Regions from separate parts of the Micromonospora sp. WMMD735 genome, predicted to be linked through region 1. Evidence: riboswitches for the same ligand, from Rfam matches in the RefSeq annotation. Region 1 holds a riboswitch; the other holds the start of a gene.
What was found. A riboswitch is a leader RNA that binds a small molecule or an ion and turns the genes downstream of it on or off. The one in region 1 is predicted to bind S-adenosylmethionine.
Positions count from the first base shown of each region.

Region 1 (4,331 bases):
TCATTTACCATAAACATCGTGTATGAACTTGATGACAGTTCATTCATAGTTAACAATCATTACGCCCGGCGCCCGCGTCGACCGCCGTCGGGGCGGTCGGCGCGGGCGCGGTGGGCGGGTCTGGTGCCGATGGGCCCGGCGTCGGCCGGCGGGGGCGGCCCGCGGTGCGGGGGGTGGGGTATTGTCTCGCAACGGGATCTTCCCAGAAACAAAGAATTTATCGATTTAACTGCTTCGATGCCTCATCATGAGGGGAAGTAATCCCTTCCATGGAGGTTCCCATGAACGTCTCTCGGCTCGGCGGGCCGACCCTGTCCCTGTACCGCATGGTCATCGGCCTGCTGTTCATGCTGCACGGCCTGTCGTCGGTCTTCGGGTTGTTCGGCGGCAACCCGGTGACCGGCAAGGCCGTCCCGCTCGGCGCCTGGCCGGGCTGGTGGGCCGCGCTGATCCAGCTGGTCTGCGGCGCGCTGGTGCTGGCCGGTCTCTTCACCCGGCCCGCGGCGCTGCTCGCGTCCGGCTCGATGGCGTACGCCTACTTCGTGGTGCACCAGCCGGAGGGCCTGCTGCCACTGCGCAACGGCGGCGAGCTGTCCGCGCTGTTCTGCTGGTCGTTCCTGCTGATCGCGGTCCTCGGCCCGGGTTCCTGGGCGCTCGACACGCTGCTCGGCCGCCGGCGCTCCGACGCCCCGGCGGCCCCGGTCTCCGAGCCCGCCTCGGTGTCGGTCTGACGCGCTGACCCGGGTGGCCGGGACCGCCTCGACCAGGCGGCCCCGGCCATCCGGCCGGTCAGGGGTTGTAGGGAGCGTCGGTGTGGCTCACCTCGGCGAGCGTGCTGCCGGACAGCTTGTAGACCGAGGTGCGCTTGATGTCCAGCTCGGCCATGCCCCGGCTGGGGCTGCGGGTCAACCAGACCACGGTGGCCCGCTGTCCGGCCACGCTCACCGACACGACCGGGGTCCGGTCGCCGAGATCGGTCAGCGCCCGGAACACCGGCAGCCCACCGTTGTTGCGCCACACCGCGACGGTGTAGAAGGTGCCGCTGCCCCCGGAGTTGATCGAGACCACGCCGACCGCGTCGTCCGCGCCGTCGCCGTCGAGGTCGCCGATGCCGCAGGGCTTCTGGAGCGTCACGGTCGCGCCGTCCTCGCCCGACCACTGCCCCTCGCTCAACGGCAGGTAGTCCGGATAGCCGTTGTAGGGCGTCTTGCTGCTACCGAGCCTGGCACCCGCCAGATGGGCGCAGGTCAACGGAGCCTTGACCACCGGTGCCGGGGCAGTGGTGGTGACCGCCGGGGCGGTGGCGGGGGCGCTCTTCTTCTGCGGGGTCGGCTCGACGCCGGTGGGCGTCGGCTCGACCGTGGCCGCGTTCAGCACCGAGGCCGTGGAGGGCTCGGCGGACGGGCCGACCGTCGGTGCCGCCCCGTCCTTCGTGCCCTGCTCACCCCCGCACGCGGTGAGCAGGCAGACCAGGGCGAGACTGGTGAGGCTCAACGGTATCCGTCGCATTGCCGGGGGTCCTCTCTCGACATCAGATCACCCGCACCGTACTGATCGATGGCAATGCCGGTCATCGGCTCCACGGCCCGCCCGGGTCGGCCTGTCGGAGCGCCGTCAGGGGCCGACCGGGGGGCCGGCGTACGGGTTTCTCCGCCCGGTGCTTACGGACGTGTTGAGCTGGAAACTTCCCCGAAACACCGGTGTCGGCCGGGGTGCCCGGCCGATGCCAGGTGACAGGGTGGCCAACGCCATGGTTCACACCGTGGGAAGCAGGCTGGGCGATGGCCGCGAAGCTGCCTAGACTCGGTCTCACAACTGCATACCTCATCCAGAGGGGCTGAGGGATACGGCCCGACGACGCCCCGGCAACCACCCCGCGCGCTCATCGCTGAGCGTCCGGCGGGGCAGGTGCCAATTCCGTCCCCGCCGCAGGGTGCGATGCGGGGAAAGATGAGAGGAATCGACATGACGTCGACGCTCGCCGCCCCCGGTATCGACACCGCCGCCAGCCCCGCCCGTGCCCTGGTCTGCCGCGCCTGCTCCGCCCGCTACCCGCTCGCCGCGCAGCACGCCTGCTACGAGTGTTTCGGCCCGCTGGAGGTCGACTACGACGCCGCCGCGCTGGCGCGCGTCACCCGCGAGCAGATCGAGGCCGGCCCGCAGAACATCTGGCGGTACGCCGCCCTCCTGCCCGCCGGCCAGGACCCGGCCACCCGGGTCACCCTGGACCCGGGGCTGACCCCGCTGGTGGCGGCCCCCCACCTCGCCGCCGAGCTGGGCATCAGCGCGCCGCTGTGGGTCAAGGACGACAGCGCCAACCCGACCCACTCGTTCAAGGACCGGGTGGTCTCGGTGGCGCTCACCGCCGCGAAGGCGCTCGGCTTCGAGCGGTTCGCCTGCGCCTCGACCGGCAACCTGGCCAACTCGGTGGCCGCCCACGCGGCCCGCGCCGGCGCACCCTCGGTGGTCTTCATCCCGGGCGACCTGGAGCAGGGCAAGGTGATCACCACCGCCGTCTACGGCGGCGACCTGGTCGCCATCGACGGCTCGTACGACGACGTGAACCGGCTCTGCGGCGAACTGGTGGAGACCGACGAGTTCGAGGACACCGCCTTCGTCAACGTCAACGTCCGGCCCTACTACGCCGAGGGCTCCAAGACCCTCGGGTACGAGGTGGCCGAGCAGCTCGGCTGGCGCATCCCGGCCCAGGTGGTCATCCCGATGGCCTCCGGCGAACTGCTCACCAAGATTGACAAGGCGTTCACCGAGCTGGTCGAGATCGGCCTGGTCGAGGCCCCGGCCGGGGGCTGGCGGGTGTTCGGCGCCCAGTCGGCCGGCTGCAACCCGATCGCCGCCGCCCTGCACGCCGACACCGACACCATCACCCCGGTCCGGCCGACCGGCATCGCCAAGTCCCTCAACATCGGCGACCCCGCCGCCGGCCTGTACGCCCTGGAGGCGGTGCGGCGTACCGGCGGCTGGATGGAGTACGTCGACGACGACGAGATCCGCGCCGGCATCCGGCTGCTGGCCCGCACCACGGGCGTCTTCGCCGAGACGGCCGGCGGGGTGACCGTGGCGGTGCTGCGCAAGCTGGTCGAGTCCGGCCGGCTCGACCCGACCGCCGAGACGGTCGTCTTCAACACCGGCGAGGGCCTGAAGACCATCGACGCGGTCGCCGGTCAGGTCGGCCCCACCCACCGGATCAAGCCGTCCCTGCGGGCCGCCCGCGACGCCGGCCTCCTCTCCTGAACCCGGCGCGGTGTCGGCCCCCGTGCGCGGTGTCGGCCCCCGCGTCGGCCCGCCCCCGGTCCGTGCCAGGGTGGTCGACCCATCGGGGTGCGGGTTGCGGTGTCAGCCGGCCGGGATACCGCCTCTCCGGCCCACTGTGTCGATCATGGGCACAGGATGGCCCGAGTGGATCTCTGGGTGACCGGGTTTTCGCGGTGCGTGGTGAAAACCCGCCGGGAAGGACTTGACGGCAGGAACCGGGCGGCGGAAGATGCTCCGTGCGGGAGGGCTTTCGCCGGAGACTTTTCAAGTTCTTGCGACCCAACGCCGGAGGCGTTGTGCGAACGTCCCTCCCGACCAACGTGAACCGGGGGCCAGCGGAAAACCGCTGGCCCCCGGTGTCGTCCACGGGAAGACTCGCGGCGTGGCCCTGGACATCGCGACGATCGACCGGACCGATCAACCCACCCTCGACGCCCTCTACCGGATCGCGGCCATGGTCGAGGCGACGGAATCCCCCGACCTCCCGCCGCTCTGCCGGCGACGCTTCGAGGCACCGCTGTGGCACCCGATGCCCGGCATCGACACCCGGTGGTCGGTGGCCCGGCTCGACGGGGTGCCCGTCGGCTGGGTCCGGATCAACCTGCACCTGCTGGACAACACCGAGAACGCCAGCATGGAGCTGGCGGTGGACCCGGCGTACCGGCGGCGCGGGGTGGGGCGGGCGTTGTTCGCCCACGTCCGGCGGCTGCTCCGGGAGGCCGGCTGCAAGCGGGTGGTCGGCTCCGCCGTGACCCCGCTGCCGGACGGGCCGGTCGGGGCGACGCCGGGCGGTCCGGGTGGGACGACGCCGGGCGGGCCGGGCGGTCCGGGTGGGACGACGCCGGGCGGGCCGGGCGGTCCGGGTGGGACGACGCCGGGCGGGCCGGGCGGTCCGGGTGGGACGACGCCGGGCGGGCCGGGCGGTCCGGGTGGGACGACGCCGGGCGGGCCGGGCGGTCCGGGTGGGACGACACGCGATGAGCCTGGTGCGTCGGCGGCGGGTGGGCGGTCGTCGGGCGGCGCGGTCGGGGTGGGGCGGGAGTTTCCCGGGGCCGCCT
Region 1 is NZ_JBMHMJ010000002.1:4,450,117-4,454,447, reverse strand. Features, by position in the region: gene ACN268_RS19140 (DoxX family protein) at 282-731, shown strand; gene ACN268_RS19135 (hypothetical protein) at 790-1,494, opposite strand; SAM riboswitch class I at 1,822-1,957, shown strand; gene thrC (threonine synthase) at 1,966-3,252, shown strand; gene ACN268_RS19125 (GNAT family N-acetyltransferase) at 3,656-4,331, shown strand, end outside.

Region 2 (4,331 bases), 3.4 Mb from region 1:
CAGGACGTCACCGGAGTCCGGTTCGATCAGCCGGTTCACGGTGCGCAGCAGGGTGGACTTGCCGGAGCCGGACGGGCCGATGACGCAGGCCGTGGCGCCCCGGGCGACGTCCAGGTCGACGCCGCGCAGCACCCGGTTCGTCCCGAAGGCCAGGTGCACGTCGCGCAGGCCGAGGCTGACCGAGGTGGTGGTCGCGGTGCCGGTGCTCATCGGGGGTCCTCCCGGGTGGGGCGTGGTGGTGGAACGGTCGCGCCGGCCAGGGCCAGCCCGCCGTCGTCGTCAGGGTCGACGGTGGCTGCCCGACCCTGGCGCAGCCGGCGGTCGATGGCGTTGACCGCGTGCGTCAGCGGCACGGTCAGTAGCAGGTAGCACAGGCCGGCCAGCAGCAGCGCCGACTGGTTGCCGGTGTTGGCCGCGTAGTCCTGCCCGATCCGGAACAGCTCCCGCTGGCTGGCCAGCAGGCCGAGGAAGTAGACCAGGCTGGAGTCCTTGATCAGCGCGATCAGCTGGTTCACCCAGGCCGGCAGCACCCGGCGTACGCCCTGCGGGACGATCACCAGGCGCATCGCCTCACCCCAGGAGAAGCCCAGCGCGCGGGCCCCCTCCAGCTGCGCGGCCTCCACGCTCTGGATACCGGATCGGAAGATCTCCCCGATGTACGCGGCGGCGATCAGCGACAGCGCCAGGATGCCCAGCGGGTACGGGTTGGGGCCCCACACCTGCATGCCGAGCGGGGCCAGGCCGACGCCGATCAGCAGGATGGTGGCGGCGGCGGGCAGGCCCCGGAACACGTCGGTGTAGACCCGGGCCGGCCAGCGCAACCACCGGGTACGGGAGATGCCCGCCACGGCCAGCGCCATGCCCAGCACCGAGCCGAGCAGGGCGGCGGAGACCGCCAGGATCAGCGTGTTGGGCAGCCCGACGGTCAGCATCTCGGGCAGCGCCTCGCGCATGGCGTCCCCGTCGAAGAAGGTCTCCCACAGGGTGCTCAACGGATCCATGGTTCTCCTACCGCCCCGCTCGCTGGTCTGGTCGTACCGTCAGGAGGTGGCCGACGCCGACGGCGTCGCCGCGCCCGGGGCGGTGACGTCGCCGCTGCCGGGGGTGAAGCCGGCCGGGATCGGCCGACCCGGGTAGTACTGCTGCTGGAGCCGGGTCCAGGTGCCGTCGGCGATGACCTCGTCGAGGCCCTTGTCCAACGCCTCGCGCAGCGCGTCGTTGCCCTTGGCGACGGCGTACGCGGTGGGGGCCGGGCTCAACTCCGTGGCCGCAACCGTGATCTTGCCGTTGCTGTCGGCGGCCGACTTCTCGCCGATCTCGGCGGGGGCGATCCAGGCGTCGGCGGTGCCGGCCTTGAGCTGGTTGATCGCCCCGTTGTAGTCGGGCACCCGCACCGGGTCGAGCTTGCGGGAGGTGGCGTAGTCGTCCTGCACGGTGCCCTGCACGACCACCACCCGCTTGCCGGCGAGCTGGTCGAAGCCGGTGAGCGGGGAGCCGGCCGGCACGTCGAGGCCGAAGTAGCCGAAGTCGTAGCCGTTGCCGAAGTCGACGGTCTTCTTCCGGGCCTCGGTGACGGTGATCGAGGAGCTGCCGACGTCGAACTTGCGGTTGTTGACCTGGGACAGCAGCGCCGAGAAGTCGGTGCCGACGAACTCGACCTTCAGCCCGACCCTGCCGGCGACGGCGACGAGCAGGTCGTTGTCGAAGCCGGTGAACGTGCCGTCCTTGAGGTAGACGTTCGGTGGGGCGTCGGTGAGCGTGCCGGCGCGCAGCACCCCCGGCTGGAGCAGGCCGTACGGGTTGTCGGCCGCCTCGGAGTCGCCGCCGCAGGCGGTCAGCGCGGTGCCGGCGAGCAGGGCGGCGACGCCGAGCGCGGCGACCCGCGTCCAGGTGGCGCGGAACAGTCGGGGGGTGGGCAGGGCAGGAAGGAATCGCACGGGTGTCTCCGGAGGTGGTCGGGCGGCGGCGGACGCGCGCCGCCGACGGGATGCCCACCGGGCATCCCGCTGGGGTGTCACGGGAAGAGGGGTCCGACTAGCGGCGGCGACAGGAGTCGCTGTGCACCCGCATGAGGTCGACGTGCCGCCGCCTGACCAGCCGGACGCCGACGGACCGGACGCCGGATCGGGTCACGGCGGTGACGCCGTCGCCGGGTGGGTGGTTCGACACGGGTTCTCCCTGATCGGTGTCGACCTGGGGTGACCAGGCCACGCTTGCACCGGGTCGTTCACCGGTGCCTGGTCCTCACCCGGAGCACCCCACCGTGGCGGAGGGTTGCCGGCCAGCGAGCCGGGGCTTGACGCTGGCGCTCATGACCTGCCCGAAATCTAGCAGCAGCGACCGGCCGGTCGTCCACCCGTTATGACGGCCCTCACGTCCGCCCCTTACCGGCGGCCGGCCCGCGCGGTGGTCGTCGGGCGGCCCAGGACCTCGGCGTCGTAGCGGACCCGGGCCGCCTGCACCTCGGCGAGGTGGGTGGTGGCCCAGGCTTCCAGGCCGGAGACCAGGTCGAGCAGGCTGCGGCCGAGGTCGGTGAGGGCGTAGTCGACCCGGGGCGGGACGCTGGCGTGCACGGTGCGGGTGACCAGGCCGTCGCGTTCCAGCCCGCGCAGGGTCTGGGTGAGCATCTTCTGGCTGATCCCGTCGATGTGCTCGGCCAGTTCGCTGTAGCGGCGTTCGCCGTCGGCGAGGGTGAGCACGACCAGCACGCTCCACCGGTCACCGATCCGGTCGATGACCTGCCGGCTGCCGCAGTCGCGCTGGAACGGGTCGGGTCTCATCTCTTTACTCTCCATCAGTGCGTCACAAACTTCAAGGTGCCTACTCTCTGCCGGGAAGTATCGGCTCCTACCTGCGCGTTGGCGAGTACGACAAGAGCACGCCACCCGAAGGAGAGCGCCATGTCCGTCGTCGTCACCGGGGCCACCGGCCACCTGGGCCGCCTGATCGTCGAATCCCTGCTGCGCCGGGGCGTACCCGCCGGGCAGGTCGTGGCCCTCGGCCGCTCCGTGGACCGGCTCGCCGACCTCGCCGACCGGGGCGTCGTGGTGCGGGCGGCCGACTACACCGACCCCGACTCGCTGCGTACCGCCTTCGCCGACGCCGAGAAGCTGATGTTCGTCTCCGGCAGCGAGGTCGGCCAGCGGGTGCCGCAGCACCACAACGTGATCGAGGCCGCCCGTCAGGCCGGCGTCGGCCTGGTCGTCTACACCAGCATCGCCCACGCCGACACCTCCGACCTGCTGCTGGCCGCCGAACACCGGGCCACCGAGGAGGAACTGCGCGCCTCGGGCCTGCCGTACGTGCTGCTGCGCAACAGCTGGTACCTGGAGAACTACACAGGTCAACTGGCCAACTACCTGGCCCACGGGGTCGCCGGGTCGGCCGGCGACGGCCGGGTCAGCGCCGCCACCCGGGCCGACTACGCCGAGGCCGCCGCCGAGGTGCTCACCACCGAGGGCCACGCCGGTCGGGTCTACGAACTGGGCGGCGAGGCGTTCACCATGACCGAACTGGCCGCCGAGGTGTCCCGCCAGAGTGGACGCGACGTCCGCTACACCGACCTGCCGGTGCCGGCGTACACCCAGATGCTCGTCTCCGCCGGGCTGCCCGAGCCGTACGCGGCCACCCTGGCCGACGCCGACCGGGGCCTCGCCCGGGGCGCGCTGTACGTGCCCGTGGCCGACCTGGAGAAGCTGCTCGGCCGCCGTCCCACCACCCTCACCGAGGCGCTGCGCGCCGCCGGCTGAGCCGACCGCAGGGGGCGGGCGCGGCACCGGATAACCGGTGGAGCGGGCCCGCCCCCGGTCCGACAATGCTCGACATGGATCACCAGACGCGGGTACGGACCAGCAAACGGATCTCCCTGGCCCTGCGCCACCGACCCGCCCGGTTCGGCCTCGCCCCCGACCCGGGCGGGTGGGTGACCGTCGCCGACCTGCTGGCCGCCCTGCGCATCGACCGGGCCACCCTGGACACCGTCGTCGCCGACGACGACAAGCAACGGTTCGCGGTGACCCGGGACGCCGACGGGGTGGAACGCATCCGGGCCAGCCAGGGCCACTCCTACCCGGTCGACCTGGGACTGACCGCGCAACCGCCACCCGCCCTGCTCTACCACGGCACCGGGGCCGCGGCCCTCGACTCGATCCGGGCCACCGGGCTCAACCGGGGCGGACGACACCACGTACACCTGTCGCCGGACGTGCCGACGGCCCGGCGGGTCGGGGCCCGCCGGGGCGGCGCGGTGGTGGTGCTGACCGTCGACGCGGCGGCCATGGCCCGCGACGGGCACACCTTCTACCGCAGCGCCAACGGCGTGTGGCTCACCG
Region 2 is NZ_JBMHMJ010000002.1:1,052,322-1,056,652, forward strand. Features, by position in the region: gene ACN268_RS04655 (amino acid ABC transporter ATP-binding protein) at 1-210, opposite strand, end outside; gene ACN268_RS04660 (amino acid ABC transporter permease) at 207-1,001, opposite strand; gene ACN268_RS04665 (ABC transporter substrate-binding protein) at 1,041-1,937, opposite strand; SAM riboswitch class IV at 2,205-2,317, opposite strand; gene ACN268_RS04670 (winged helix-turn-helix transcriptional regulator) at 2,385-2,780, opposite strand; gene ACN268_RS04675 (SDR family oxidoreductase) at 2,901-3,749, shown strand; gene ACN268_RS04680 (RNA 2'-phosphotransferase) at 3,824-4,331, shown strand, end outside.
Region 2: another riboswitch for S-adenosylmethionine. It lies ahead of ACN268_RS04665 (ABC transporter substrate-binding protein); the one in region 1 lies ahead of thrC (threonine synthase).